Regions from separate parts of the Streptomyces fagopyri genome, predicted to be linked through region 1. Evidence: riboswitches for the same ligand, from Rfam matches in the RefSeq annotation. Region 1 holds a riboswitch; each other region holds the start of a gene.
The links. Region 1 has a riboswitch for cobalamin ahead of GFH48_RS14670 (ribonucleoside-diphosphate reductase subunit alpha). Riboswitches for the same ligand answer to the same signal wherever they lie in the genome.
Positions count from the first base shown of each region.

Region 2: another riboswitch for cobalamin. It lies ahead of GFH48_RS30460 (cobalamin biosynthesis protein); the one in region 1 lies ahead of GFH48_RS14670 (ribonucleoside-diphosphate reductase subunit alpha).
Region 3: another riboswitch for cobalamin. It lies ahead of GFH48_RS03200 (CbtB domain-containing protein); the one in region 1 lies ahead of GFH48_RS14670 (ribonucleoside-diphosphate reductase subunit alpha).

Region 1 is NZ_CP045643.1:3,444,205-3,454,291, reverse strand. It holds gene GFH48_RS14695 (bifunctional albaflavenone monooxygenase/terpene synthase) at 1-700, shown strand, start outside; gene GFH48_RS14690 (GlxA family transcriptional regulator) at 751-1,713, opposite strand; gene GFH48_RS38555 (hypothetical protein) at 1,808-1,948, shown strand; gene GFH48_RS14685 (hypothetical protein) at 1,923-2,390, opposite strand; gene GFH48_RS14680 (putative Ig domain-containing protein) at 2,491-4,572, opposite strand; gene GFH48_RS14675 (ribonucleotide-diphosphate reductase subunit beta) at 4,946-5,965, opposite strand; gene GFH48_RS14670 (ribonucleoside-diphosphate reductase subunit alpha) at 5,965-8,382, opposite strand; cobalamin riboswitch at 8,512-8,636, opposite strand; gene GFH48_RS14665 (GNAT family N-acetyltransferase) at 8,699-9,217, opposite strand; gene mctP (monocarboxylate uptake permease MctP) at 9,329-10,087, opposite strand, start outside.
Region 2 is NZ_CP045643.1:7,047,997-7,058,083, forward strand. It holds gene GFH48_RS30445 (putative cobaltochelatase) at 1-1,134, opposite strand, end outside; gene cobN (cobaltochelatase subunit CobN) at 1,131-4,784, opposite strand; gene GFH48_RS30455 (cobyric acid synthase) at 4,781-6,289, opposite strand; gene GFH48_RS30460 (cobalamin biosynthesis protein) at 6,286-7,257, opposite strand; cobalamin riboswitch at 7,365-7,505, opposite strand; gene GFH48_RS30465 (hypothetical protein) at 7,694-7,918, opposite strand; gene GFH48_RS30470 (inorganic phosphate transporter) at 7,931-9,175, opposite strand; gene GFH48_RS30475 (lysozyme) at 9,355-10,062, opposite strand.
Region 3 is NZ_CP045643.1:753,308-763,394, forward strand. It holds gene GFH48_RS03170 (winged helix-turn-helix transcriptional regulator) at 1-330, shown strand, start outside; gene GFH48_RS03175 (SRPBCC family protein) at 496-1,020, shown strand; gene GFH48_RS03180 (LLM class flavin-dependent oxidoreductase) at 1,020-2,084, shown strand; gene chvE (multiple monosaccharide ABC transporter substrate-binding protein) at 2,415-3,500, opposite strand; gene GFH48_RS03190 (hypothetical protein) at 4,178-4,414, opposite strand; gene GFH48_RS03195 (CbtA family protein) at 5,661-6,419, opposite strand; gene GFH48_RS03200 (CbtB domain-containing protein) at 6,439-6,654, opposite strand; cobalamin riboswitch at 6,690-6,834, opposite strand; gene GFH48_RS03205 (hypothetical protein) at 6,908-7,120, opposite strand; gene GFH48_RS03210 (enoyl-CoA hydratase/isomerase family protein) at 7,150-8,253, opposite strand; partial or broken gene GFH48_RS38960 (acyl-CoA dehydrogenase family protein) at 8,250-8,508, opposite strand; gene GFH48_RS38965 (hypothetical protein) at 8,439-8,579, opposite strand; gene GFH48_RS03220 (multicopper oxidase family protein) at 8,760-10,087, opposite strand, start outside.

The sequences.
Region 1 (10,087 bases):
GATCGTCGCCGAACGACGCGCATCTGGTCAAAAGCCGGACGATTTGCTGACGGCCTTGCTGGAAGCGAAGAACGAGAACGGTGAGCCGATCGGGGAACAGGAGATCCACGACCAAGTCGTAGCGATACTCACCCCCGGCAGCGAAACCGTCGCGTCCACGATCATGTGGCTGCTGCAAGTCCTCGTGGAACACCCGGAACACGCCGACCGGGTGGCCGCGGAGGTCAAATCCGTGGCCGGGGACCGGCCCGTCGCATTCGACGATGTCCGGAAGCTGTCGCACACGAACAATGTCGTCGTCGAAGCGATGAGGCTGCGTCCAGCGGTTTGGATTCTGACGCGGCGTGCGGTGACCGAGACGGAGCTCGGCGGCTATCGGATTCCGGCCGGTGCCGACATCGTCTACAGCCCGTACGCGATCCAGCGTGACCCGCGGTCGTACGACCGGCACCTGGATTTCGACCCCGACCGCTGGCTTCCGGAACGCGCCAAGGACGTTCCGAAGTACGCCATGAGCCCCTTCAGTGTGGGCAACCGGAAGTGCCCGAGCGACCACTTCTCGATGGCGCAGCTCAGCCTGATCACGGCGACGGTGGCGTCCCGGTGGCGCCTGGAGAAGGCGTCGGAGTCGAACGACGCGACCCGCGTCGGCATCACGCTGCGGCCGCACCGGCTGCTGCTGAGGACCCTGCCGCGCTGACCGTGCCGCACTGACCGTGTGTGACGGCACGCGTCCGTACCGGTGCGCGGTCAGGCGGCCCCCGGGACCCTGAACGTGCGCCGGTACGCCTGCGGGGTCGTCCCCAGACTCCGCACGAACTGGTGGCGCAGCGCGGCCGCGGTGCCGAACCCGGTGCGGTCCGCGATCGCGTCCATCGTCTCGTCCGTCGCCTCCAGCAACTCCTGCGCCAGCAGCACCCGCTGACGCAGGATCCAGCGGTACGGCGTGGTGCCGGTCTCCTGCTGGAAGCGGCGCGCGAAGGTGCGCGGGGACATGTGGGCACGGGCGGCGAGCTGTTCGACGGTCACCTCCTCGTCGAGGTGGCGCTCCATCCACACCAGCACCTCGCCGACCGTGTCGCAGGTGGAACGGGGCAGCGGGCGTTCGATGTACTGGGCCTGTCCGCCGTCCCGGTGCGGGGGCACCACCATGCGCCGCGCGATGGCGTTGGCGACCTCCGGGCCCTGCTCCTTGCGGACGATGTGGAGGCAGGCGTCGATGCCCGCGGCCGTGCCGGCCGAGGTGATCACCGGGTCCGCGTCCACGTACAGCACGTCCGGCTCGACGGTCGTGCGGGGGTACTGCCGGGCGAGTTCGTCCGCGTGGCGCCAGTGCACGGCGCAGCGCCGACCGTCCAGCAGGCCGGCCGCGCCGAGCACGAAGACGCCGGCGCAGACGCTGAGCACCCGGGCGCCCCGGTCGACCCCGCGGCGCAGCGCGGCGAGCAGTTCGGGCGGGTAGGAGCGTGAGGCGTAGGAGTTCCCGGCCGGCAGGGCGATCAGGTCGGCCGACTCCAGCCGCTCCAGGCCGTGTTCCGTGCGCAGCGAGAACCCCGCGTGCGTGTTCAGGGTCGGGCCCTCGGCGGAGGCGACCGCGAAGTCGTACACGGGCAGCCCGTCGTCGCTGCGGTCGATGCCGAACACCTCGCAGATCACGCCGAGTTCGAAGGGGTGCACTCCGTCGAGGAGAACGGCGGCCACGTTCTTCAGCATGCCGTCCAGTGTGCCTCAGAGTTGGCAGGAATTCGAGGGTGTACGGCAGTGCTGCCACTGACGGTAAGGAGCGAAAGGCGCGACAGTACTGTTCATGAACACATTCGCGGACAACCTCGTCGCCATCCTCCTCGTCCTCGCCGTCCTCGCCGTGGTGGCGCTCCCGTCGCTGGTCGGGCTCGCGCACGAGCGGCGCGTGGACCGTCAGATCAGGGCTTCGTCACTCGCACGGTGACCGTCCACTCCTGGAGGCCCTTGCACGACATCCGGTGCGGCTCGGTGGCGCACAGCGGGCGCGACGAGGTGAGCCGTACCGTCCCCGCCGAGACCGCCCGGAAGGCCGCGGAGGCGTCGCCCGGCTGGAGGACGATCCCGCTGTTGGCGGCCTCCAGCCCGTCGCCGTCGGCCTTGACGGGCGTCCAGGGCCGCGCGGCGGTGCCGTCCAGGGAGAGGCGCAGCACCCCGCCCGTCGCGAGGCAGTACGTGCGGCCGGCGTCGGCGGCGCCGAGCTCCGCGGGCGCCGTGCCGCAGTCCTGGGGGTGCTTGGTGGGGGACGGCGACACGGTGCCGCCGCCTCCCGCGTCGGCCGTGCCCTGTGTGCCGCAGCCCGTGAGCAGCGAGGCCAGGGCGGCGAGGGCGGCGAGGGCGAGGACAGGGTGGGGGTTCGTAGGGCGCATGGGGTGACCTCCTTGCCGCTTGGACGTGTCACCCGCGCATCAGGATCCCCACCGGACGGGCGGGACCCCGGCCGCGACGGCGGCCGGGGTCCCGTACTGCTCAGCTGGTCGTGACGGCGGTGTCGTCGAGGACGAAGCTGGTCTGGAGCGAGGAGTCCTCCGCGCCGCTGAACTTCAGGGTGACGGTGGAGCCGGCGAACGAGGACAGGTCGAAGGTCTTCTGCGCGTACCCGGTGGCCTTGTTGAGGTTGGAGTACGACGCCAGGGTCGTCGATCCGGCGGTGACCGTCAGCTTGTCGTAGGCGCTGGTGGTGGTGGTCTCCGCGGTGTCGATGTGCAGGTAGAAGGTGAAGGAGGCCTTGCAGCCGGCGGGGATCGTCACCGACTGGGAGAGGGTGTCGGTGTGGGTGGAGCCGTAGCCGTCGAGCCAGGCCTTGTAGGAACCGGCGTGCGCGGCCTCACCGGTGTCGTTGGTGATGACGCCGCTGGAGGCGGTCCAGGTGGTGTTGCCCGACTCGAAGCCCGGGTTGCCGAGCAGCTGCGCCGAGGAGCAGGTGCCCCCGCCGCCCGAGGACACCGTCCAGGTGAAGGACGCCGAGCCGGAGGCGCCGGTGCTGTCGGTCGCGGTGACGGTGGTGCTGTAGGTGCCGGCGGTGCTCGCGGTGCCGGAGATCAGCCCGGTGGAGCTGTTGATCGACAGCCCGGTCGGCAGGCCGCTCGCGCTGTAGGTGAGGGTCGCGCCCGCGCTGTCGCTCGCCGAGATCTGCAGACCGACGGAGCCGCCGGTGGCGGTGGACTGGTTGCCCGGAGCGGTGACCGTCACCGTGTTGCCGGTGCTGGTGCCGGAGGTGAAGGCGGCGGTGCCGTGGGGGGTGCCCCAGCCGGTCGGGCCGTCGTAGCCGGTGGTCGCGGTGCAGAAGTACGAGGTGCTGCACGAACCGTTGTTGCCGCTGGTCACGTCGTACAGGCTCGACGTGTGGGAGTAGGGGTACTTCGCCGGGTAGTCGGCGCTGCCCGGGGTGCCGGCCAGCGCGTACACACCCGCGATGATCGGCGCCGAGGCGCTCGTACCGCCGTAGACCGCCCAGCCGGAGCCGCCGTAGGTGTCGTAGACGGCCACGCCGGTGGCGGGGTCGGCGACCGCGGAGACATCGGCCTCCATGCGCTTGGCGCACCCGGTGTCGGTCTGCCAGGCCGGCTTGGGGTCGTAGGCGGAGCAGCCGGAGCCGGTGCCCTCGGTGCTGCTGGTCTTCCACACGGACTCGGTCCAGCCGCGGGTGCCGGAGGACGTGGACAGCGCGGTGCCGCCCACGGCGGTCACGTACTGGGAGGTCGCCGGGTACTCGGCGCCGTAGGCCTCGTCACCGGAGGAGACGGTGATCGCGACGCCGGGGTGCTTGAAGTACGAGGTGTCCTCGCCGGTCTGGGAGGACGACTCGCTGCCGCCCCAGCTGTTGGACACGAACTTCGCGCCCAGCGCGACGGCCTCGTTCTCGGCGGTGCCGAGGTTGGCGTCGGTGGGTGACGTGGCCTCCACGAGGATGATGTTGCAGTTCGGGCAGACGGCGCTGACCATGTCGATGTCGAGCGCTTCCTCGCCGGCCCAGCCGCTGTCGTTCGTCGGCAGCGAGGTGGTCGAGCCGGTCTGGCTGACCTGCTTGAAGCAGCCGTTGGCCTTGGTGCAGGCCGACAGGCCGAACTGCGAGCGGTAGGTGGCGAGGTCCGACTCGGCGTTGGGGTCGTTGTAGGCGTCGACCACGGCGACCGTCAGGCCCGAACCGCCCGTCGAGGGCAGGCCGTAGGCGCTGTGCAGGTTGGCCGGGCTGAGACCGGACACCGCGGCGGCGGCGTCGGAGGTGACCGCGGCGGCCAGTTTCTGCTTGATGTCGGTGCGGCGCTGGGCGAAGCAGGCCGCGTGACCGGGCGTCGGGGCGCCGCACAGACGGGTGGTCGGCACCTTCTGGCCCGCCCTGCCCGTCGCGTGGACGGCCTGGGCGGCGGGGGCGGTCAGTGCCTTCGCGTTCTGGGTCACGCGGGAGGTGTGTCCGGTGGCGGGCGCGGTCTGGGCACCGGCGGCCGGGGCCGCCATGAGACCGGCGACGGTGAGCGCGAGGGCGGGGACGGCGGTGGTCAGGAGTCTTCGCAACCGCCGGGCGGGCCTGCTGGAGCGTGTGTCACTCATGGGAGTGCTGCCTCCATCGGTTTGAGGCCGGTGCCGCGCCGGCCCGGGTGGGGCCGTACGCGGTTCCACAGCCGGAAGTGGGGTTCGCGGCGCTGAGCTGAGGTGCGGGCCCGTGACGCGCGTAGCGTGATGCACGCACAGCTTTGTCGTGGGCATGACACAGTGATCGTTCCGGAATGCCACGGTGCGTGACACGGCGGGACGGCCAGAACCTAACCGGCACGGACGGCACACGAACAGTCACGCCCGAAGAACTTTGCCGCTCCATAGGCGGGGATTGGAAAGGGGATTGGCGTGGCTGGGGGCGGACGTGACGAAGCCGGGCCGCGTGCGCGGCCCGGCTCCGTCGGCAGAGGTCCCGTTGCGGAAGCGGTCAGAACTCCTCGTCGAAGCCGACCGAGCCCTCCACGGCGACCTGGTACGCCGAGGGACGGCGCTCGAAGAAGTTGGTCAGCTCCTGGACGCCCTGGAGCTCCATGAAGGAGAAGGGGTTCTCGGAGCCGTAGACCGGGGCGAAGCCGAGCCGCTGGAGGCGCTGGTCGGCGACGCACTCCAGATACTGGCGCATCGACTCGGTGTTCATGCCCGGCAGTCCTTCACCGCACAGGTCGCGCCCGAACTGCAGCTCGGCCTCGACGGCTTCCCGCAGCATGTCGGTGACCTGCTGCCGGAGCTGGTCGTCGAAGAGCTCGGGCTCCTCCTTGCGGACGGTGTCGACCACCTCGAAGGCGAAGGACATGTGCATCGTCTCGTCGCGGAACACCCAGTTGGTGCCCGTCGCCAGACCGTGCAGCAGACCCCGGCTGCGGAACCAGTAGACGTAGGCGAAGGCACCGTAGAAGAACAGACCCTCGATGCACGCGGCGAAGCAGATGAGGTTCAGCAGGAAGCGGCGCCGGTCGGCCTTGGTCTCCAGGCGGTCCAGCTTCTCCACCGAGTCCATCCACTTGAAGCAGAACTCGGCCTTCTCCCTGATGGACGGGATGTTCTCGACGGCCGCGAAGGCCGCCGTCCTGTCCTCGGGGTCGGGCAGATAGGTGTCCAGGAGGGTCAGATAGAACTGGACGTGCACGGCCTCCTCGAACAGCTGGCGCGAGAGGTACAGGCGCGCCTCGGGGGAGTTGATGTGCTTGTACAGCGTCAGGACCAGGTTGTTCGCCACGATCGAGTCGCCCGTCGCGAAGAACGCGACCAGCCGGCCGATCATGTGCTGCTCGCCCTCGGACAGCTTCGCCAGGTCGGCGACGTCCGAGTGGAGGTCGACCTCCTCGACGGTCCAGGTGTTCTTGATGGCGTCCCGGTAGCGCTCGTAGAAGTCCGGGTAGCGCATGGGACGCAGGGTGAGTTCGAAGCCCGGGTCGAGCAGGTTCTTCTCGCTGTTCGGGGTGGACATCACTGACAGGCCTCGCAGGACTCGGGGTTCTCAAGGGAGCAGGCGACGGCGTCGGGGTCGGCGACCTGCTGGAGGGGGATGGTGTTCTCGGGCCTCGCCTGCGCCTGGGCGGCGCGAGCGATGCGGGTCGCCGGACGCGAGCGCAGGTAGTACGTCGTCTTCAGGCCGGACTTCCAGGCGTACGCGTACATCGAGGAGAGCTTGCCGATGGTCGGCGTCTCCAGGAACAGGTTCAGCGACTGGGCCTGGTCCAGGAACGGGGTGCGGGCCGCGGCCATGTCGATGAGACCGCGCTGCGGGATCTCCCACGCCGTGCGGTACAGGTCGCGGACCTCCCGCGGGACCCAGGTGAAGCCCTGCACCGAGCCACCCGACTCGCGCAGCGCCTCCCGGGTCTGCGCGTCCCACATGCCGAGCTTCTTCAGCTCGGCCACCAGGTAGGAGTTGACCTGGAGGAACTCACCGGACAGCGTCTCGCGCTTGAAGAGGTTGGAGACCTGCGGCTCGATGCACTCGTACACGCCCGCGATGGACGCGATCGTCGCGGTGGGCGCGATGGCGAGCAGGAGCGAGTTGCGCATGCCGACCGCGGCGACGCGCTCGCGCAGCGCCGCCCAGCGCTCCGGCCAGTTCAGCTCGACGTCGAAGTGGTCGGGGTGCAGCACACCGCGGGCGGTGCGGGTCTTCTCCCAGGCCGGCAGCGGGCCGCTCCGCTCGGCCAGGTCGGCGGAGGCCTCGTAGGCGGCGAGCATGACGCGCTCGGCGATACGGGTGGACAGCGCGCGGGCGGCGGGCGAGTCGAAGGGCAGCCGCAGCTTGAAGAAGACGTCCTGGAGACCCATCGCGCCGAGGCCGACCGGGCGCCACTTCGCGTTCGACCGGCCCGCCTGCTCGGTCGGATAGAAGTTGATGTCGACGACGCGGTCGAGGAAGGTGACGGCGGTGCGGACCGTCTCGTCCAGCCGTTCCCAGTCGATGTCGCCGGCCGCCGTGTCGACGAACGCGCCGAGGTTGACCGAGCCGAGGTTGCAGACGGCCGTCTCCCCGTCGTCCGTGACCTCCAGGATCTCGGTGCACAGGTTCGAGGAGTGCACGGTGTGGCCCGGCTCCGCCGTCTGGTTGGCCGTGCGGTTGGCGGCGTCCTTGAAGGTCATCCAGCCGTTGCCGGTCTGCGCCAGGGTGCGCATCATGCGCCCGTAGAGGTCGCGGGCCGGGATGGTCTTCTTCGCCAGGCCCTTCGCCTCCGCCGCGCGGTAGGCCGCGTCGAACTCGGCGCCCCACAGGTCGACCAGCTCGGGCACCTCGGAGGGCGAGAAGAGGGACCACGGCGCGTCGCTGTCGACCCGGCGCATGAACTCGTCCGGGATCCAGTGCGCCAGGTTCAGGTTGTGCGTACGGCGGGCGTCCTCACCGGTGTTGTCCCGCAGCTCCAGGAACTCCTCGATGTCGGAGTGCCAGGTCTCCAGGTAGACCGCGGCGGCGCCCTTGCGCCGGCCGCCCTGGTTCACCGCGGCGACCGACGCGTCGAGGGTCTTCAGGAACGGGACGATGCCGTTGGAGTGCCCGTTCGTGCCCCGGATCAGCGAACCGCGCGAGCGGATGCGGGAGTAGGACAGGCCGATGCCGCCCGCGTGCTTCGACAGGCGCGCGACCTGGTGGTAGCGGTCGTAGATGGAGTCCAGCTCGTCCAGCGGGGAGTCGAGGAGGTAGCAGGACGACATCTGGGGGTGCCGCGTACCGGAGTTGAAGAGCGTGGGGGAGGAGGGGAGGTAGTCCAGGCGGCTCATCAGGCCGTAGAGCGCGGCCACTTCGTCGACGGACCGGGCCGTGTCGTCCTCCGCGAGGCCGGACGCCACCCGGAGCATGAAGTGCTGGGGGGTCTCGACGACCTTGCGGGTGATCGGGTGCCGGAGCAGGTAGCGGCTGTGCAGGGTACGCAGGCCGAAGTAGCCGAAGCGGTCGTCGCCCGCGGTGTCGATCAGCGCGTCCAGGCGGGCCGCGTGCAGGTCGACGAAGTCGGCCGTGCGGTCGGCGATCAGGCCCTCGCGCCGGCCCGTGGTGATGGACTCGGAGAACGTCGTGACGCCCTGCGAGGCGGCCTCCTCGGCGATGCCGACCGTCAGCAGCCTGGCGGCCAGCCGCGAGTACACGGGGTCCTCGGAGATGAGGCCCGCGGCCGCCTCGGTGGCCAGCTCGCGCAGCTCCGCCTCGTCCGCGTGCGTGGACCGGCCGCGCAGCGCGGCGGCGGCGACCCGGCCGGGGTCGGCGCCGGGGAGGTCGGCGGTGAAGTCGGTCAAGGTACGCAGCAACGTGGTACCGGGACCGTCCGTCTCCACCGGGGCCCGCTGCGCGGACTCCGCTTCCACCGGGGCCCGCTGGGCGGAAACTGAAACCGGGTCGGCTGGCGCGATGGTCACTTGGGGCACTCCCTCGCTCGGCACGGGGCCTGGCGGAGGGCAGCGGGACACGCGACTCCGTGACGGGTACGCGTGCGTCCACCGGCCCATTCCACGAGGCTCGGACGTCGTAGGCGCCCGGGCCGGCCGGCCCGGGGCACGCTGTCGGCAGGTCCTCGGACTGAAGCCAGTGCGCGAATGCGCACAAGTACACCGTTGCGGGACAGTTCCGGATTCGCACCGGATTCCCCTGCGACGACAGCGAGCATGAGCATACATCTAGTGCCGGGCTGAGGAAGCACCACCACATGTTGTGCCGTGTCGGCTTGGGAGCGCGCTACGGAGTGTGGCTGAGGGCCAACTCGTAGGTGAGGAGGAGGATGTCGTCGAGGTGCGGAACCGGGTTCCAGTCGCGCTCCGGAGCGCGGGTGAAGCCGAGGCGCTCGTAGAGCCGGTGGGCGGTGCGCATGGTGCGCTGGGTGGACAGCACCACGCGCGTACAGCCCCCGGTGGCCCGTGCGCGGTCGACGCAGGCGCCCACGAGAGCGGTGCCCGCACCCCGGCCGCGGGCCTCGCGCGCGACGGCGAGCATCCGGATCTCGGCCTCACCGGGCCCCGCGACGTCGGCCATGGGGCCGCCCCGCGGGACGAAGGTCACGGCGCCGAGTATCCGTTCGCCCTCGACCGCGACGAGCACCTCGGCCGCGGCGGCCCGCCTCGCGACGTCCCGCAGCGCTCCGAGATACGGGTCGCTCTCCCCGTAGTCGAGCAGCCCGTCCCCGAGATAGGCCCGCACGGTGATCTCGCCGACGCCGGGGTACTCCCGCGGCCGCGCCGGCCTGATGACGATGTCCATGCGGAGAGTGTGCGGCAGACGTACGGCGACGGGCCGCCGGATTTCTCTCCGGCGGCCCGCCGCGTGTGCCGCTGTCGTGCGCCCGGTCCGGCCGCTCCCGCCGGGCGGGGCCTAGTGGCCCGCCTCCGCGGTGGCGGGCGGCAGTTCGACCTTGACTCCCGGGTCGCCGGCGTCCGCCGTGTAGTCCTGCGGTGACGTCTCGTCCACGCCGTCCGGGGCCTTGAAGGCGCGCAGGACGAAGGTGAGGACGACGGAGACCACCACGTTCATGACGAACGCCGTCAGGCCGAGGTAGCCGATCTCCCCGATCCCGGGGATCTCCTTCGAGCTGCCGCCGAAGTGCTTCTGTGTCGGCGAGGCGACCCCGTAGGCGGCGAGCGTGCCGTAGAGCATGCCGACCGCCCAGCCCCCGAGCAGCGCCCAGCGGTGGAACCAGCGCGTGAACAGACCGCCGACCAGCGCCGGGAAGGTCTGCAGGATCCAGATGCCGCCCAGGAGCTGGAAGTTGATGGCGACCGTCTTGTCCATCGTCAGGACGAAGACCAGCGCGCCCACCTTCACCAGGAGCGAGACCAGCTTGGAGACCTTCGTCTCCTGCTGCGGGGTCGCGTCCGGCTTGATGAAGTCCTTGTAGATGTTGCGGGTGAAGAGGTTCGCGGCCGCGATGGACATGATGGCCGCGGGGACGAGGGCTCCGATGCCGATCGCCGCGAAGGCCACACCGGCGAACCAGTCCGGGAACATGTCCTCGAAGAGCTGCGGGATGGCGAGCTGGCCGTTGGTGACCTTCACCCCGGCGGCGATCGCCATGAAACCGAGCAGGGCGAGCAGGCCCAGCATCAGGGAGTAGAGGGGCAGGATCGTGGTGTT
Region 2 (10,087 bases), 3.6 Mb from region 1:
GTCACCGGCGGGCGACTCGCCGTCCGGGCCGTCCTGCGGCGGCTGCCCGCCCCCGCCGGGCCCGTCCGGATCCGGGTTCGGGTCGCCGTCGGGGCGCGCGTCGGGGTCGGGGTCGTCGTCGGAACCGCCGAACTCCTCCAGCGTCTCGTCGAGTTTGTCCTCGTCGAGTCCCGGAGCGTCGAAGGGGTTGCGCCGGCGCCGGTGGGGCAGCGCGAGCAGCGCCGCCTGCCGCACGTCCTCGGGCAGCACCTCGGTGCGCCCCGCCCAGGCGGCCAGCGCGGTCGCGGTCCGGGCCATCACGATGTCGGCCCGCATACCGTCCACCTCGAACGCGGCACAGGTCGCCGCGATCTGCCGCAGTGCCGCGTCCCCGAGCCGCACCGACGGCAACAGCCCGCGCGCCGCCGCGATCCGCGCCCGCACCGCGGACTCCTCGTCGGCCCAGCGCGCCGCGAAGCCGTCCGGGTCGTCGTCGTAGGCGAGCCTGCGCCGGACGACCTCGACCCGCTGGTCGGGCTCCCGGGAGGCCGCGACCTCGACGGTCAGCCCGAACCGGTCGAGCAACTGCGGCCGCAGTTCGCCCTCTTCGGGGTTCATGGTCCCCACCAGCAGGAAGCGCGCCGCGTGCCGTACGGAGACACCTTCGCGCTCCACGTACGAGGCGCCCATCGCCGCCGCGTCCAGCAGCAGGTCGACGAGGTGGTCGTGGAGGAGGTTGACCTCGTCCACGTACAGGATCCCGCGGTGCGCGTCGGCCAGCAGGCCCGGCTCGAAGGCCTTCACGCCCTCAGCGAGCGCCCGCTCGATGTCGAGGGCGCCGACGAGCCGGTCCTCGGAGGCACCGACGGGCAGTTCGACCGTACGGGCCGGGCGCGACACGTAGGGGCCGCCGTCGTGCGGCCCGTCCGGGCACGCGGGGTCCGGGGCGTCCGGATCGCACGAGAACCGGCACCCGGCGACGACGTCCACCTCGGGCATGAGCACGGAGAGGGCGCGCACGGCCGTGGACTTGGCGGTGCCCTTCTCGCCGCGGACCAGCACACCGCCCACCGCCGGTGACACGGCGTTCAGCAGCAGCGCGAGCCGCAGGTCGTCCTGGCCGACCACGGCCGTGAACGGGAACGGGGTACTCACTGGTCGTCGCCCTCCAAGTCGCCTTCGAGCTCCAGATAGGTCGCGCGCAGCCGCTCCAGCGTGTCCGCGTCCGGCTCGGCCCACAGCCCCCGGTCGGCGGCCTCCAGGAGCCGTTCGGTGATCCCGCGCAGCGCCCACGGGTTGGACTTCTTCATGAAGTCCTGGTTCTCCGCGTCGAAGACGTACTCCGCGCTGAGCTTCTCGTACATCCAGTCGTCCACCACCCCGGCCGTGGCGTCGTAGCCGAAGAGGTAGTCGACGGTCGCCGCCATCTCGAAGGCCCCCTTGTAGCCGTGCCGCCGCATCGCCGCCATCCAGCGCGGGTTGACCACCCGGGCGCGGAAGACCCGGTGCGTCTCCTCGCCGAGCGTGCGGGTCCTGACCTGGTCCGGCACGGCCGAGTCGCCGACGTACGCCTCCGGGCTCGCCCCCGTCAGATGGCGCACCATGGCCACCATGCCGCCGTGGTACTGGAAGTAGTCGTCCGCGTCGACGAGATCGTGCTCACGGGTGTCCACGTTCTTCGCCGCCACCGCGATGCGCCGGAACGCGGTCTCCATGTCGCCGCGCGCCGCCCGGCCGTCCAGACCGCGCCCGTAGGCGTAGCCGCCCCACACCGCGTACACCTCGGCGAGGTCCGCGTCGGAGCGCCAGTTGCGGGCGTCGATCAGCGGCAGCAGGCCGGCCCCGTAGGCACCCGGCTTGGAGCCGAAGATGCGCGAGGTGGCGCGCCGCCGGTCGCCGTGTGCGGCGGTGTCCTCGTCGGCGTGCGCGCGGACGTGGTTGAGGTCGGCCGGCTCGTCCAGCTCCGCCACCGCCCGCACCGCGTCGTCGATGAGGCCGACCACGTGCGGGAACGCGTCCCGGAAGAAACCGGAGATGCGCACCGTGACGTCGATGCGCGGCCGGCCCAGCTCGTCGAGGGGGACGATCTCGAAGCCGGTCACCCGGCGGGAGGCGTCGTCCCAGACCGGGCGGCAGCCAAGCAGCGCCAGGATCTCCGCGATGTCGTCGCCCTGGGTGCGCATCGCGGACGTGCCCCAGACCGTCAGACCCACGGACTTCGGGTACGCCCCGGTGTCCTGGAGGTAACGCTGCACCAGCGAGTCGGCGAGCGACTGCCCGACCTCCCAACTGAGCCGGGAGGGAATCGCCTTGGGGTCGACCGAGTAGAAGTTGCGGCCGGTCGGCAGGACGTTCACCAGACCGCGGGTCGGCGACCCCGACGGACCGGCCGGAACGTAACCGCCGTCCAGGGCACGCAGGATGTGGGTGATCTCGTCCGTCGTCCGGGCCAGCCGCGGCACGACCTCGCGGCAGGCGAAGTCCAGCACCGCGACGGCGTCCGGGAGTTCGGTGCCCAGCACCTCGCGCACCAGAGCGGGCACGGCCGCGCCGTCCCAGCCGCGTTCCTCCATGCCCTCGGCCGCGCGGCGGCACAGCTGCTCCAGCAGGTCGATCGCGTCGGCGCCCGTCCGCGCCGGGCCCCCGACGAGGTCCGTCAGCTCCACCGGAACCTTCACCGGCGCGCCGGGCTCGCTCAGCAGCTCCTTCTCGGACAGGCCGAAGTGCCCGGCGAGAGCGGCCCGCAGCCCCGGCAGCGCGTTCGCGGCGCCACCCCACACCTGGGAGGCGCGCAGCACGGCCAGGACCAGGTTGACACGCGGCTCGGCCTCCGGGCCGCCGCCCAGGATGTGCAGGCCGTCCCTGATCTGCACGTCCTTGATCTCGCAGAGATAGCCGTCGATGTGCATCACGAACGCGTCGAAGTCGCCGTCGTCCGGCTGGTCGTCGACGTGCAGGTCGTGATGGAGCTCGGCCGCCTTCACCAGCGTCCAGATCTGCGCGCGGACCGCCGGGGCCTTCGTCGGGTCCAGGTCCGAGACGAGGGCGTACTCGTCGAGGAGCTGCTCCAGCTTGGCGAGGTCGCCGTAGGTGTCCGCGCGTGCCATCGGCGGCACCAGGTGGTCGACGACGGTGGCGTGCCCGCGCCGCTTGGCCTGGGTGCCCTCGCCCGGGTCGTTGACGATGAAGGGGTAGACGAGCGGGAGTTCACCGAGCACGGCGTCGGGCGCGCAGCCACCGCTGAGCCCGAGCCCCTTGCCGGGCAGCCACTCCATCGTGCCGTGCTTGCCCATGTGCACGACGGCGTCCGCGCCGAAACTGTTCTCCAGCCAGCGATAGGCCGCCATGTAGTGGTGCGACGGCGGCATGTCGGGGTCGTGATAGATCGCGATCGGGTTCTCGCCGAAACCGCGGGGCGGCTGGATCATCACGACGACGTTCCCGAACCGCAGGGACGCCAGGACGATGTCGTCGCCGTCCACGTACAGGTTGCCCGGCGGTTCGCCCCACGCCTCCAGCATGCCGTCCCGCAACCCGGGGTCGAGCCGGTCGAACCACGCGCGGTAGTCGGCGAGCGGCACCCGCGCCGGTGCGGAGGCCAGCTGCTCCTCGGTGAGCCATTCGACGTCATGGCCACCGGCGGCGATGAGACGGTGAATCAACTCGTCGCCGTTGTCCGGGTATTCGGTGAGGGCGTAGCCGGCGTCCCGCAGCGCGTCCAGCACCCGCACGGCCGAGGCGGGCGTGTCGAGGCCCACCGCGTTGCCGACCCGCGAGTGCTTGGTCGGGTACGCGGTGAAGACGAGCGCGAGCTTCTTCTCGGCGTTCGGCTTGTGCCTCAACCGGGCGTGCCGTACGGCGATTCCGGCGACGCGCGCGGCCCGTTCGGGATCGGCCACGTACACCGGGACGTCGTCGGGGCCCTGCTCCTTGAAGGAGAACGGCACGGTGATGAGCCGCCCGTCGAACTCCGGGATGGCGACCTGCATCGCCGCGTCCATGGGGGAGAGGGCGGCGTCCGACTCGTCCCAGGCCCGCTTCGACGAGGTGAGGCAGAGCCCCTGCAGCACGGGGATGTCGAGGTCGGCGAGGGCGCCGATGTCCCAGGCCTCGTCGTCGCCGCCCGCGGACGCCTCCGAGGCGTGTGTGCCGCCCGCCGCGAGCACGGTGGCGACCAGCGTGTCGGTCCTGCCGAGGATGTCGTAGAGACCGCTGTCGGCGCCGCGCAGTGAACCGCAGTACACGGCGAGGGCGTTGGCGCCGCGTGCCTCGACGGCGTCGCACAGCGTGTCGACGAAGGCGGTGTTCCCGGCCAGTTGGTGGGCGCGGTAGAAGAGCACCCCGACGGTCGGGCGGCCCTCGATGAAGACCCGCTCGCCGTGGACGCCGTACTCGGGCATCGCGCGGGGCTCCTCGAAGCCCTCACCGGTGAGCAGCACGGTGTCGGAGAGGAACCGGGCCAGCTCGGTGAGGTTCTCCGGCCCGCCCTCGACCAGATAGCGCAGCGCCTCGGCCACCACACCGGCCGGCACCGACGAATCGGCCATCAACTCGGCGTCGGGGACGGTCTCGCCGCCGAGGAGCACGGTCGGGATTCCGGACGCCTTGAGGACGGCGAGCCCGTCCTCCCAGGCACGCTTGCCGCCCAGCAGCCGGACGACGGCGACGTCCGCGCCCTCGACGAGCCGGGGGAGTTCCTCGCCCACCTCCACCCGGGTCGGGTTGCCGATCCGGTACGGGGCGCCGGAGGCCCGGGCCGCCAGCAGATCGGTGTCGGCGGTCGACAACAACAACACTGTGCTCATGCGGGCGCTCCCGGTGGAATGAAGGGCAGTCCTTGCGGCGCGCCCGACTCGATGAGCCGCCACAGCGCGTCCGTGTCCGCGTGTTCCTCGATCAGATCGCCGAGCCGGTCGAGCTGCTCCTCGCGCAGCGCCCCGAACGACGTGTCGGCGGCGGGTACGAAGCGGCGGCCCGCGGCGGCCGCCACCTCGCGCAGAAAGGCACGCCGGAAGCCGTCCGACTCCAGCGAGCCGTGCCAGTGGGTACCCCAGACGGCGCCCACACGGCACCCGTCCAGGAAGGGGTCGCCACCGGTCACCTCGGCGACGCCGTGATGGATCTCGTACCCCTCGACGTGTTCGCCGAGCGCCTCGCCGGCCGGGCGCGTGAGGGTCTTCTCGCGCGCGAACCGCACGCGCACCGGCAGCAGTCCGAGGCCGTCGACGGCGCCCGCCCTGGACTCCACCTCGTCCTCGATGTGTTCACCGAGGATCTGGAAGCCGCCGCAGATGCCGAGCACGGGCCGGCCCTCGCGGGCCCTGCGCAGGACGGCCTCCGCGAGTCCGCGTTCCCGCAGCCACCGCAGCGCCGCCACCGTCCCCCGGGTCCCGGGCACGATGACGAGGTCGGCGTCGGCGAGTTCCGCGGCCCGGTCCACGAACCGTACGACGACGCCGGGTTCGGCGGCCAGCGCGTCCACGTCCGTGAAGTTGGACATCAGCGGGACCGCGCAGACCGCGACGCGCAGGACGTCCTCGCCGACCGGCCCGGCGACCGCGGACTCCCGTACGGCGCCCCGCAAGGAGACGCGCAGGCCGTCCTCCTCGTCGATCCCGAGGCCGTGCCGGAAGGGCAGCACCCCGTACGTACGGCGTCCGGTGAGGTCCTTGAGCATGTCGAGTCCGGGCTCCAGCAGGGACACATCACCCCGGAACTTGTTGACCAGGAATCCGGCGACGAACTCCTGGTCCTCGCGGGACAGCAGCGCGACCGTCCCGAAGAACGAGGCGAACACACCGCCGCGGTCGATGTCGCCGACGACGAGCACCGGCAGCCGCGCGTTGCGCGCGATCCCCATGTTCACGATGTCGGTCCGCCGCAGGTTGATCTCGGCAGGACTGCCGGCCCCCTCACAGATCACCGCGTCATATGTGCCCCGCAACTCGGCGAGGCAGTCCAGCACGGTGCCCAGGAGCTGTTGCTGCCGGCCGCCGTGGTAGCCGCGGGCGGTCATCTCGCCCACCGGTCTGCCCATGAGCACGACCTGACTGCTCCGGTCGCTGCCCGGCTTCAGCAGCACGGGGTTCATGAGGGCGGTCGGTTCCACGCGGGCGGCCTGCGCCTGCATGGCCTGGGCGCGCCCGATCTCGGCGCCCTCGCGGGTCACGAAGGAGTTCAAGGACATGTTCTGCGCCTTGAAGGGCGCGACCTTGACGCCCTGCCGCACCAGCCACCGGCAGATCCCGGCGGTCACGACGCTCTTGCCGGCGTCGGAGGTGGTTCCGGCGACGAGGAGACCGCCGCTCATGTCGTACGCCCTTTCGTGAGGGGGCCCCTGGCGATCAGCCGCCCGGCCAGCAGTCGTCCCGCGGCACTCGCGCCCAGGGCGAGCCAGCCGACGCGCCGTGACAGCCGTACGGCCCGTTCGATGTCGCCGACGCGCACGGCGCGCCCGCCGTCGTTGAGGACGGGCCGGTGCTCGATCCGGCCGGAGTACGAGAGGGGCCCGCCGAGCCGCACCCCGAGCGATCCGGCGAACGAGGCTTCCACGGGACCGGCGTTGGGGCTCGGGTGCCGGCGGGCGTCGGCGCGCCAGGCGCGCACCGCCCCGCGCGGGTCGTCGCCGGCGACGGTGGCGAGCGCCGCGGTCAGCCGCGCTCCCGGCCAGCCCGCGACGTCGTCGAGCCGCGCGGAAGCCCAGCCGTACCGCAGGTACTTGGCGGATCTGTGCCCGACCATGGCGTCGAGCGTGTTCACGGCGCGGAAGGCGACCAGTCCGGGCACACCGCCGACCGCTCCCCACACCAGGGCGCCCACCACGGCGTCGGAGGTGTTCTCGGCGACCGACTCGACGACGGCCCGCGCGATGCCGTCGCGGTCCAGCGCCTGGGGGTCGCGCCCGCACAGGTGCGGCAGCCGTGCGCGGGCGGCCTCGACGTCACCGGTGCCGAGCGCGGCACCGATCGCCCGCGCCTCACGCCCGAGGGAGGTGCCCCCGACGACGGCCCAAGTGGCGGCGGCGGTCAGGGCGATGGACGCGGTACGGGAACGGCGTGCGCAGCGGCTCGCCAGCGCGGCCAGCGCACCGGCGCCCCCGACGCAGACGCTGGTGTGCAGCGCTCCCCATCCGCGGTGGTCCCGCCACAGCATCCGCTCCACGGCTCCCGCGGCCCGCCCGAACGCGGCGACCGGATGACCCCGGCGGGGGTCGCCGAGCAGCAGGTCGCCGAGGAGGCCGGTGGCGGCGCCGTACGCGAAGACGCGATCGGCACGCACGGGGTCAGCCGGCCGTGGGGTGAAGTGGAACCCTCGTACTCATCAAGACCCGCAACGGGCAGCCGCGCATGGCGATATGTCCTCACTCAGGGTGTCCACGCCCTGGTTCGACGAGACCGGCGGTGAGAGTTCCTGGCTCCCGGGGAGTTCCTTCCCCGGTCACAGTGGCGGGACCGCGCCGGATTCACACCGGCTTCCTCTTCTGTCGCCGTACTTGGCTCCGGCAGTCCACCACGGGTTGCAGGACCCGTCAACTTGCCGTTGACCTGCGAGGGGAGAGTGTGCGAAGGCCCACATGACGAGGGGCGGGGGAGGACGTGCGCGTGGGGTGAGGGACGGCATACGCGTGGGGTGCGGGACGGTGATCCGTCCCGCACCCCACGTGAAGTGAAGCCCGATTCAGGCTGTTTGCCGGAGCGCGGTCACCCGCGCGAGGTCACTTGCCGACGATGAGATAGATCCCGTACGCCACCGCCGCCGCGCACGCGGCGAAGCAGACGTACGCGCCGGTGACCGCGAGAGCGGCCGAACCACCCTGGGCGGACGCGGACTCGCGCTTGGTGAGACCGACGATGCCGAGGGTGAAGAGGCCGACGAGGGCCACGGTGACCACGAGGCTGACTCCGAAGACGGAGCCGAGGGCTGCCCAGTCGATGTTCATGCTGTTCTGTCCTTACACCGTGGCCGGGCGGGTGGGCTCCGCGTCCGGGGACGGGATGGTGGTCTTGAGATCGCCGGACCGGTCTCCGGCGACGGGGCCCGCGGGCGGCGGGACGACCGCGGCCATCGCGGTGGTGACGACACCGGCCGGCTCGGCGGCGACGTCGTTGACGTTGTCGACGGTGACCGGCTGACGCCGGGACAGGGTCCAGATGACGCCGGCGCCGGCGACCAGCAGCGCGCCGGTGAGGACGATGCCCCAGGTGCCCTGCTTGGTCAGGAACTCGGCGGCGGCGCCGGCCAGTCCGGCGGCCGGCAGGGTCAGGCCCCAGGCGACGAACATCCGGGTCGCGGTCGACCAGCGGACGACACCGCCCTTGCGGCCGAGACCCGAGCCCATCACGGCGCCCGAGCAGACCTGGGTGGTGGAGAGGGAGAAGCCGATGTGCGAGGAGGCCAGGATGGCCGTCGCGGCGCTGGTCTGGGCGGCGAAGCCCTGCTGCGGCGCGAGGTCGGTCAGCCCCTTGCCCATCGTGCGGATGATGCGCCAGCCGCCCAGGTAGGTGCCGAGCGCGATGGCGGTACCGGCCGAGACGATGACCCAGGTGGGAGGGTTCGAGCCGGGAGCGATCACGCCTCCGGTGACCAGGGCGAGGGTGATGATGCCCATCGTCTTCTGCGCGTCGTTCGTGCCGTGCGCCAGCGAGACCAGACCGGCCGAGGCGATCTGGCCGGCGCGGTAGCCCTTGGCGGTCGCCCTCTGGTCGGCGCGGTTGCTGATCCGGTACGTCAGCCGGGTGGCCAGCATCGCGGCGAATCCGGCCACGACGGGCGCGGCGACCGCGGGGAGCAGGACCTTGGTGACGACGGTCGAGCCGTTCACCGACGACCAGCCGGCCGACATGACCGCGGCGCCGATCAGACCACCGAACAGCGCGTGGGAGGAACTGGAGGGCAGACCCAGGAGCCAGGTCAGCAGATTCCAGAGGATGGCGCCGACGAGCGCCGCGAAGATCACTTCGGTGCGTATGCCCTCTTCGTTGATGAGTCCGCCGGAGATCGTCTTGGCGACCTCCACGGAGAGGAACGCACCGACGAGATTCAGCACGGCGGACATGGCCACCGCCGTCTTGGGCTTCAGAGCGCCGGTCGAGATGGTCGTCGCCATCGCGTTGGCAGTGTCGTGGAAACCGTTCGTGAAATCGAACACGAGAGCGGTGACGATCACGATTCCGAGGAGGAGCGTGATGTGTTCCATTTACCCAGGCTTCTGTTTGACGTCAGTGGCAGTTGGACCGTAGGCAACCTGAGTGAACGGAAGATGAACTGAGGCGGGCTTAGGGGTGTATCGAACCACGGTTCTCCCCTCCGTTTGTGTCGGCGTGAACGCCCGCGGAGTGGCCCGTGGTTCGAACGAAGGCGGAATATCGGGCTCCGTCAGCCCCTCGCGAGTCTCTTCAGCCGGGCCAGGGATCCGTTGAAGAGATTCTGGTCACCCGGCAGGGCCCCGTTGTTGTCGTACTGCCAGAACGTCCACGTCGACCAGCCGCCCGGCACCGCGCCGATGTCCGATGAGTCGTAGCGGGCCAGCCAGAGAGGGTGGTCCGCGGCGAAGGCGCGGCTGTTCCCGGTGCAGGTGGTCCACCAGTGGGCGGTCGTGTAGATCACCGGGCGGCGGCCCGTCTCCCGTTCGAGCTCGTCGCTGAAGTCCTGGATCCAGTGCACGAGCCCGGTTTTGCTCATGCCGTAACACTTGTGCCTGCTGTACGGGTTGTACTCGATGTCGAGCGCGGGCGGCAGCGTCCGGCCGTCGGCCTGCCAGACGCCTCCGTTGCGTACGAAATACGCGGCCTGCCTGGTTCCGGACGATTTGTTAGGAATTGCGTAGTGGTACGCGCCGCGGAGGATGCCCGCGTCGAACGCCCCGTCGTACTGCTGGTCGAAGTAGGGGTTGCGGTAGGTGTGGGACTCGGTGGCCTTCACGTAGACGAACTGGGCGCCGTTCGCCTTCGCGCTCTGCCAGTCGACGTACTTCTGGTGGGAGGAGACGTCGTGGCCCCTGGGCGCGCCGGCCGCACCTGCCGCACCGGCGGACGAGGTCGGCGCGCCGGTGAGCGCGGTTCCGGTGGCGGCGAGCGCCGCCATGACGGCCGCCGCCGCGAGGGCGCGG
Region 3 (10,087 bases), 2.7 Mb from region 1:
TTGCGGCGGCTGGTGGACGAGGGCCTCATGGAGAAGCGGGCCTACCAGCACGAACCGGTGCGCTACGACTACGTCCTCACCGACATGGGTCGCGACTTCTTCGGTGTGCTGGCGGCCATGAACAGCTGGGGCGACCGCTGGCTCAGCGGTGAGCAGGGACCACCGGTGGTCTTCCACCACGACGTCTGTGGGCACGAGAGCGCCGCCGAGGTGGTCTGCGCCGACTGCGGGGAACCCATGACGGCGGACGACACCCACCCCCGCCTCGGCCCCGGCTACCCCCCGCACCTCGCCGAACGCCCCGACATCCGGCGACGCTTCACGGCCTGACCGGCTCCCCGGACACCCGCGTCCGACCACCCGAAGTCTCCGTCTCCCACCCCGCAAAGCGGGTCCGCTCTTCCTTGACAGGTGAGTCTATCTACGCAACTCTCAAGCTCAGGGCCCCTTCGGGGGAGAATTTCGGCGGAAACCGAGAGGAAGGCCGAGCGAGCCATGGAGTGGACGGGCGCGCGCTACGCGGACAGGCCGACGGTCGAGGCCCGGACCCGGATCGAGGCCCCGCCCCGGCGGGTGTGGGAGCTGGTCTCCGACATCCATCTCATGCCGAGGCTCAGCGCCGAACTGCAGTCGGTCCACTGGCTGGGCGAGGTCACGGCCCCCGCCCTGGGCGCCCGGTTCACCGGCCGCAGCAGGCACGAGTCGCTCGGCGAGTGGGAGACCACTTCGTACGTCGTGGAGTACGAGGAGGACCACGTGTTCGCCTGGGCGGTCGCGAATCCGCAACTCCCCAGCTCCGTCTGGCGGTTCACTCTTGAGGCCGCGAACACCGGTACCGAACTGACCCAGTGGATGCAGATGGGCCCCGGCCGTTCGGGGCTGTCCTTCGCGATCGACCGGATGCCGGACAAGGAACAGAAGATCGTGTTCGTACGGCTGCGGGAGTTCGAGCGGAGCATGGCCGGCACGGTCGACGCCATCAAGAAGCTGGCCGAGGACACGGAAGGGGCCGGTGCGTGATGCGTACGGCTACGACGATCGAGGCATCGACCGGCCGCTGGAGCGAGACCGTCGACTTCGTGGTGGAGGCCGAGAAGCTCGGCATGGACATCTGCTGGGTGGCGGAGGCCTGGGGTTCCGAGGCCCCCTCCCCACTGGGCTACCTGGCCGCGCGTACCGAGCGGATGCTGCTCGGCTCCGGGATCATCCAGCTCGCGACCCGGACCCCGACCGCCATCGCCCGTGCGGCCATCACGCTCTCCGCCATCTCCGAGGGGCGCTTCCTCCTCGGCCTCGGCTCCTCCGGCCCCCAGGTGATCGAGGGCCTGCACGGTGTTCCGTTCGCGCGTCCCCTGTCGCGGATGCGGGAGACGGTGGACATCGTCCGGCAGGCGGTGGCGGGCGAGAAAATCGCCTACGAGGGACGGGAGTTCACCATTCCGCTCCCGGGCGGCGGGGCGCGGCCCATGCGGATGTCGATGCGCGCCGAATACGACCTGCCCGTCTATCTGGCCACCCTGTCGCCGAAGATGCTGAAACTCACCGGGGAAGTGGCGGACGGCTGGCTCGGAACGAGTTTCGTCCCGGAGGGCGCCAAGGAGGCCTACTTCGACCACCTGGACGCGGGACTCGCCGCCGGTGGACGTACGCGGTCGAGCCTCGATGTCTGCCAGGGCGCCGAGGTGGCCTTCGCCGAGGACGAGGACGCGCTGCGCGCGATGGTGGCCGGCCGGAAGAAGGAACTCGCCTTCAGCCTGGGCGGGATGGGTTCCGCGACCACGAACTTCTACAACGATGCCTACAGCAGGCAGGGTTGGGCGGAGATCGCCGCGGAGGTCCACGGGCGCTGGCAAGCCGGTGACCGGGACGGCGCGGCGGGCCTCGTCACGGACGAGATGGTGCTCGGTACGACGCTGATCGGCACCGAGGACATGGTGCGTGAGCGGCTCCGCGTCTGGCGCGCCGCCGGTGTCGACACCGTCCGCTTCTACCCCGCCGGGGACACGCTCGACGCCCGGCTCACCACGCTGGGCAGGGCACTCGACCTCGTACGCCACGTGGAGGCCGACCGCGTGAACGGGTGACGGATGTCCGGCTGAACGGCCGGCGAATGCCCCCCCCCGGTCTCCACTGGTGCCCCTGGACCGGGTCGGCTCACCGCCGAGGTGTCCGCGCCGCAGAACTCCCCGTCACGCGCGACAGGTCCGGCCGTCCCACCGCGGGGCGGCCGGACCCGTCGCGTTCGGCGGCGCCACCGAAGCGCCTCTGGACGCACGGGGCCCGGCCGCGGGCGTCAACACGCCGGAGAACCATGCCACCGGCGCGCGGGATCCCGGAGTCGTCGTCTCAACACCCGTCCGCGTTCCGCCGGTTCGGTGCACCGGTCCGCGAGGGTCGGCGCCTCGGCGCCGCGGCTACTTGAGGTCGGCGTCGGTGTAGTAGCCGGTCGCGACCAGGGCGACCTCGTAGTTGGACTTGTCGACGCTCGTCGGCTGCAGCAGATAGGCCGGCACGGCCTTGGCGCCGTTGTCGTACGTCCGGGTGTCGTTGACCCTCACCTGCTGGTGGGTGAGTACGGCGTCGACCATGGTCGACGTGACGTCCGCCAGTTCACGCGTGTCCTTGTAGACGGTCTGCGACTGGCCGCCCGCGATGATCGACTTCACCGAGGCGAGTTCGGCGTCCTGGCCGGTGATGACCGGCAGGGGCTTGGCCGCGGACCCGTAGCCGGCCGCCTTCAGCGCGCCCAGGATGCCGATGGAGATGCCGTCGTACGGCGACAGGACCGCGTCGACCGTCTTGGCCCCGTACCACTGGGCGAGGACGCTGTCCATGCGCTTCTTCGCGGTGGCCCCGTCCCAGCGCAGGGTCGTCACGTCGGCCAGGTCGGTCTGACCGGACCGGACGACGAGTTGCTTGTTGTCCAGGTACGGCTTCAGGAGGTGCATCGCGCCGTCGAAGAAGTACTTGGTGTTGTTGTCGTCGGGGGAACCGGCGAAGAGCTCGATGTTGAACGGCCCCTTGCCGTCCTCCAGGCCGAGCTTGTCGACTATGTAGCGGGCCTGGAGCCGGCCGACCTGCTCGTTGTCGAAGGAGGCGTAGTAGTCGACGTTCTTGGTGCCGAGAATGAGCCGGTCGTAGGAGATCACCGGGATCTTGGCGGCGGCCGCCTGCTGGAGCACGTTGTTCAGCGACTTGTTGTCGATGGCCGCGATGATCAGTGCGCTGACGCCCTGCGTGATCAGCTCCTGGATCTGCGAGACCTGGGTCTTCGGGTCGTCGTTGCCGTAGACCAGCTTCGTCTTGTACCCCTTGGCCTTCAGGTCCGTGACGACGTTCTTGCCGTCGGCGATCCAGCGCTCGGAGGCCTGCGTCGGCATCGCGATGCCGATCGTGCCGCCCTCGGGGGTGTCCTTGCTGTCCTTGCCACAGGCCGACAGGGTGAGAGCGACGGAAACAGCACCGGCGAGGGCGGCGAGGGCGGCTCTTCGGTTGCGCATGATGATCGATCCTTGTTCTTCTCGTCGTTGAGGAGATGACGGGGTATCAGATGACTACGGGAAGGTACTGGGGGCCGGGCGGATACGGCCGACCGCGCCGTGTCCCGGCCCAGATCTCACAGTTGGGCCACAGGGCGAGATCCGTGGCTACCGGGTCAGCCCGGTCCTCGGTCGGAGCGGCACACTGCGGCGGACCGGCCCGGCGACCTCGTGGATCCGCCCGTGGCAGCCGAGGTCCTCGAAGGCCCTGGCGCGCATCACCACGGGAGTGGACCCGACGTCTCTCGACGAGACGGCCGCCGGCCAGGTCGCTCGGCACATGTACCGGGATTGGTGCTCAGGAGCCTCCGTGTCTCGCAGATTGCCGCTCGGTGCGTCGGCGTCACCCAGCACCGCCAAAGGCCTGCCGACCTCGGCGATCCCTGTGTTGGTGTACACCTCGACGCGTGTCGGCCCACGCCACGGCATACCCACCGGGCGTGCGCCAACTCCGTTGATGCGCACGACGGTTGCCTTTCACCGTTCGAAATCTCGCCACGCATTCGGAACGTTGGCGTGACACTAGGTAGCGAAGATGCGGAGTGTCAACGGGGCAAACAGGTAACGGTCCCGGAAACGCCCCGGACATCACCTTTGACCTCGGGAGGAACCTTTGCGGTGGCCTCCGCCGGGCTCCCTCACACCAGCGTTAACGGAACTCGGCGCGCGCCCGCGTGGTCCGGATCGGCCGGCGGTACCTCCCCGTCCGTGACGAGCGAGCCGTGGACGTGCCGGGCGCCCCGCTCGGTGCGCGTGCCCCTGCCGATCAGGCCGGTCACGGTGTCGCGCCGGTCCAGGACGAGCCGCTGACCCAGGTGGTGGTCCGTGTGGTGGTCATGGACGGTGTCGGCCGACGTCTTCGCGATGCCGCGCACTTGGCAGTCACCTTCGGATCCGTTCCGGGCGATCCCTCTTTCGGTGTCCGGCGGACCCGGCGCGGACGCTATGATCCGTGATCACGCGACCACGATCCGCGTCGGACACCAGTACGTCGTGAAGCCTCGGCCTGCACGTTCCACACCTCGTTGCCACATGATCCTGGGGAGAGACCATGGGACAGGGGATGACCGGCGACCGCACCCGCGGCGTGGACATCTGTACGGCCGACGGGCCTCGGCCCCCGACCCACACGCCCGCCACTCTCCTCGGCCCGGCCGGCAGCACCAACGGGCCCGCCCCGTTCCGTCGCCACTCCACTCGGACCGTGGTGCTCGGCGGCCCCTGAACTGTTCGGTGATTGCGGCCACTTGGACGCCGGCGGCCTCTGTGGCGTGTCCTCACGGCGCACGGCCGACCCCCGGGTGCGGAATGAACGTACCGTCGCTCTCGTCGGTCCTCGGTCGACGGTGGAGCGGGGGCGCTCCCCGCTGCGGACAGCCGTTCCGTCCGCGGCCGAGGCTGCCCCGGACGCTCCACGGAGAACGGACGCGACCTGCCCGGGAGACGGGGAAGCCGGTCGCGGTGGACCGTTCGGACAGGTTGCCGCCGACCGACGGTCGAGTCCGTCGCCGTGGTCCAGCGGCGCGAGGTGGGCCGCCCCGCGGAAGGGCAGCCGGCCGGGGCGCGGTCGGTGCGAGCGGTGCAGTGTGCGGGACACCGTGGCGTAGTGGGGCAGGGGCCCCGCGACAGGCAGCGTTCGCGTCAAGGAACGCCGTCCGATGCGTGGTCCCGCCGTACCGGCCGGAAGACCTCCTGCCGGACGTACTCGACCCTTCGGCCGGCATCTCAAGTGGACCCGGCTGCCGCGCCGTTGAGACAGCGGGGAACGGGCCCGGCGTGAAGGCGGGACGGACGTCGCCCGTCAGGTCGCCGGCCGCCTGATGCCGACACGGGCCGCTCGTCGGCCCTCAGGAGCAGGCGCCGCCATCTCGCGCCCACCGAGTGCGCCGACCGCCGTTGTGGCCGTCCGGTCGCCCGGGATCGCCGCCCCTCCTCCCTCGCTGTCGCCGTCGTCGCCCGCACGCCACCGGGAAGGCGTCCGAGCCGTCCGCCAGTCTCCCGAGCCGTGGATTCCGGGAGAACACGCAGAGGGCCCCCGGACGGTTCCGGTGGGCCCTCTGCGTGTGATCGACGACCGGTGTCTCAGCCGTCTTCTCGGTGCGTCACCTCTGCGGGAACGCGTCAGTTCGTTACGGGAGTCGCTCCCGCCGCCACGGCCGCCGCCGGTCGCGGCGCCAGCAGTCGCTGCGCCAACTCACCGAAGACCAGACCGAATCCGGTCCACAGGGTGAGCTGGATGGCGAGGGCCGAGGTACGGAATCGCCACAGCAACGTGGCCGGGAAGTCCTTGGGGACCTCGTTGATGACCGGAAGGAACTCGTAGGCGATTCCGATCACGAGAGCGAAGAAGACGACCGCGGCGACGGTCCCGTACCAGGTGCCCCAACGGGGTGCGAGCCGCTTGCCGATGATCACGGCGGCGATCGCGAGAAGCACACTGAGCACCATCATCAGGAAGTACAGCGTCGTGCGCTTGCCGATGGTGTCGGGATCGCCGACGGACGGCGGGTTGGCCGGGTACTTCAGGAACGGCACGACGTAGACCGCGAGCAGGGCGCAGCCGGACAGCAGCAGCGCGGTCGCGCGCGGGCTGAAGCGGCCGACCCGGCCGAGCGCGAAGCAGTACGCGAGGGCGGCGATTCCGCCGAAGGCCACGCCGTAGATCAGCACGCCGGTGGCGAGGCCGCCGGTGGACTGAAGGCTACGGCTGACGATCTCGACCTCGTGCCCGTGTGCCGGGGCGTGGGCCTCTTCGAATCCGATGGCGTCGTCGACACTGGGCTCGCCCAGGAAGTAGGCGACGACGAGGGCCAGCACACCGGCGGCGAGACCGGCGAGCATGCCCCGCACGAGAAGATTTCTGACAGTTGCGGAGTTCATGGGTGCGCGGTGCCCCTCGTCAGTGGCAGGGGAAGCCGAGGAGGTGGCGGGCATCGTGCACCCACTCGTGGACGTCCTCGCCGGAGACGACGGCGGTGGCGCCCTGCTCGGCACCGACGAAATAGAGCAGGACCAGCATCAGGATGCCGAAGAAGACCGCCCAGGGGACGATCGTGCCGATCGGCAGCTTGGCGGGGATCGGGGTGGCTGTCGGCGGAGCGACGGTCTGCGCCATGGCAGGACCTCCTCGGGAGTTCGCGTCCCATCTCGGTGGTGCACAGGACGACAGCTGCGGGTCTGACTTGAGAGACCCCCCGAGGAGGGGGTCTCGTTCACAGTGGCGCGACCGTGCCGGATTTCCACCGGCTTCCGCCATGCCGTCGTCGATATCGCACTGACCGTACCGCGTGTCGGGTTCATGGCCAAGACCGTCCCAGCCGTCGTGATCTTCATCTCGCCGGGCAGGGCGGGCGGCCGTGACCTGTGGGTCAGCGGTGGATGAAGCGGGCCCGCGCCTCGTCGCCGGGGGCGCTCGTGCGCTCCTTCTCGTCGATGGCCGCGACGACCTCGTTCAAGTCGCCGAGTTCCAGGGCGTCGAGGACGTGGAGGGCGGCCGGCACCCGCGGGGAGAGGACGACTTGGACGCGGCCGCGTATCCGATCGGCCGTCATGACCGGGTTGGCGGCCGTGGCTGCGCCCATGTGCCCGATCCCACCGACCGCGACGGCGCTCACCAGGGAGCCTCGGGGGTGATGTCGGATGCGGCGAGGCCGAGTTCGCGCTCGCCGAGCGGGGTGAAGAAGCGTGCGACGTCCGCGTCGGTGACCTCGGCGAGCGTCGGTGGTGACCAGCGCGGGTCGCGGTCCTTGTCGATGACCTGGGCCCGGATGCCCTCCACGAGGTCCGGTTCGGTGAGCGCCGCGCAGGAGACGCGGTACTCCTGGTCCAGGACCTTCTCCAGTGAGCCGAGCCCGCGGGCCGCACGCATCGCGGCGAGGGTGACCTTGAGCGCGGTGGGCGACTTGGCGAGCAGGGTCTCCGCGGCCTGCTTGGCACCACTGTCCCCGTGGTCCAGCAGGCGGCCGATGATCTCCTCGACGGTGGCGGCGGAGTAACAGGCGTCGATCCATCCCCGTGCTTCCGCGAGCTCTCCGGGCGGCGCGGGCCTGACATGTCGGCCCAGCACCTCCCGTACCGGTGCGTGAGCGAGGTCCTGGACCAGGCGTGGCAGGGACCCGGACGGCACGTAGTGGTCGGACAGCCCGCACAGCTGGGCGTCGCCCGCGCCCACCGCGGTTCCCGTCAGCGCGAGGTGCGTGCCGAGTTGGCCGGGCGCGAGGGCGAGGAGGTAGGTGCCGCCCACGTCCGGGACGAAGCCGATACCCGTCTCGGGCATCGCGATGCGGGAACGCTCACCGGCGATCCGTACGCTGCCGTGGGCCGAGACGCCGACGCCGCCGCCCATCACGATGCCGTCCATCACGGCGACATACGGCTTCGGGTAGCGGGCGATACGGGCGTTGAGCCGGTACTCGTCGCGCCAGAAGGCCGCCGACGCCGTGCCGTCCCCGTTCTTGGCGTCGTCATGGATCGCGCGGATGTCGCCGCCCGCGCACAGGCCCCGCTCCCCCGCGCCGGTCACGACGACGGTCTCCACGGCCGGGTCGTGTTCCCACACCGTCAGCGCGGCGTCGATACGGCGGACCATGGCATGGGTGAGCGCGTTGAGCGCCCGGGGGCGGTTGAGGGTGAGGTACGCGGCACGCCCCTCGGTGCGCAGGAGCACGGAGTCGTCGGCGCCGGTGACCGCCCCGGCGTCATGGGCGCCGGTCATCCGAACGCCTCCGTCAGGCCGTGGGCGACGACAACACGCATGATCTCGTTGGTTCCTTCCAGGATCTGGTGGACACGGAGGTCCCGGACGATCTTCTCGACACCATGTTCGCTCACCACTCCTCCAGGTAGCCGCACCCCCGTGCGGTTGCCACGCCCGGCCCGCCACCGAGCAGCCGGTGCCGGTCACGAACCGCTCGGCCACGCCACGGAGGTGAGGTGCGCGCGGGTCGCCGCGGTCCAGGGCCGGGACCGCCGGACGGCGAAGGCCGGTGAGGCCACGACGACGTGGGTGGGACCGTCGGCGACGATGTCCCCTCCGGCCATGGCCACCGCACCGCCCCCCGGACGGGGGCCGGCTCCACGCGGCACCCCGGGTCACGGAATACACGACGTCTGACACCCGGCATCCGGACACCGGCGAGGTCAGCTCACCGTACGGGCAGCCCGGCCCCGGCCCTTCGGCCGGGACGAGCCGCCCATCCGGCGCGGGCGTGTGAACCCGGTCTACATCTTCATCCCGGCGTGCCCGCCCGCCTTCTGGTTCATCCCCATGGCGCCGTTCATCCCCATCAACATGTCATGGATTCCATGAACGGCCGACGGCATGATCACGAAGGGCCGCATCATGCCCTCGTCCTCGTGGTCCAGGATGTGGCAGTGGTACATCACCTTGCCGGTCTGCTCCGCCAGACGTCCGGCCACGGTGACGAGGGTGTTGGCGTTGACGGTGATGGTGTCCTTCCAGCCGGACTCCTCCGGCGCGACGGGCACGGGCGCGCCGAGGGTGATCGGCTTCGTCGTCCGTCCGGTGGCGAAGTCCATGCCCGAACCGTCCACCGTACGGCGGTCGATGACCTGGAAGTTCATGAGGTGGATGTGCATCGGGTGATAGATGGGCACCCCCGCGGGCGCGACGCTGACGAAGTGCCACTTCTCCCAGGTGCCGGACGCCGCGAAGAACGTCGTGGTGTCCTCGAACATGACGCCTGTGCGTCGCAACGTCCTTGTCCCGCCCGGCATTGCGATCGTCACGACCCCGTCGCCGGGCGCCGTGCCGGCCGCCGCCTCGCGCATCTCCCACAGTTGGGGCATGGCACCGGTCTTGTCGAACGCGAGCATGACGAAGCGCTCGGTGGCGTCAGCGGGTACGCCGGCCGGCGTGAGCTTGCGGAAAGACGGTGACAACGTTGTCGGAAGCGAGTAGCCGGCGTGCCGCCGCTTCTCGACGCGGAACTGCATGACCTCCGGGAACGGCACCATGAAGTCGGGCAGCGCCGCACCGGGACGCTGCCCGGCGATCGTGTTGACGAGCTTGAGCCGCTTTCCGGGGAAGGAGGCGAAGTCGACGACGACGTCGGCGCGTTCCGCGGGCGACAGCGACAGCGCCTCGTCGATCGTCTGCGGTCTGCCCAGCAGGCCCAGGTCCGTGCCGACCAGTTTCATGGCGCCCCGTACGACCTCGCCGGTCTCCTCGTCGATGACGGCCAGGCGGTAGACCCGGGCGCCCGAGACGTTCACCAGGCGCAGCCGGTACGCGCGGGCCTCCACGTCGAGGTGCGGCCACACCACCCCGTTGACCATCGTGAACGGACCGAGCGACGCGAGCGCCGGCGGGATCGCGCCCGGCATCGGTGCGTCCGGCCCGCCGATGATCCGCTTGACAAGGATCTGTCCGGTGAGACGGCCCTTGGCGTCCGTGTCGAAGTTGACGTCCTGGATCGCGAGGGGGATCTCGTAGTCGCCCCGCGGCAGACCGAGTCCGGCCTCTTCCTTGTCACGCACCAGGTAGTTGCCGATGAGGCCCGCGGCCACATTCAACGAGGTCACGGACA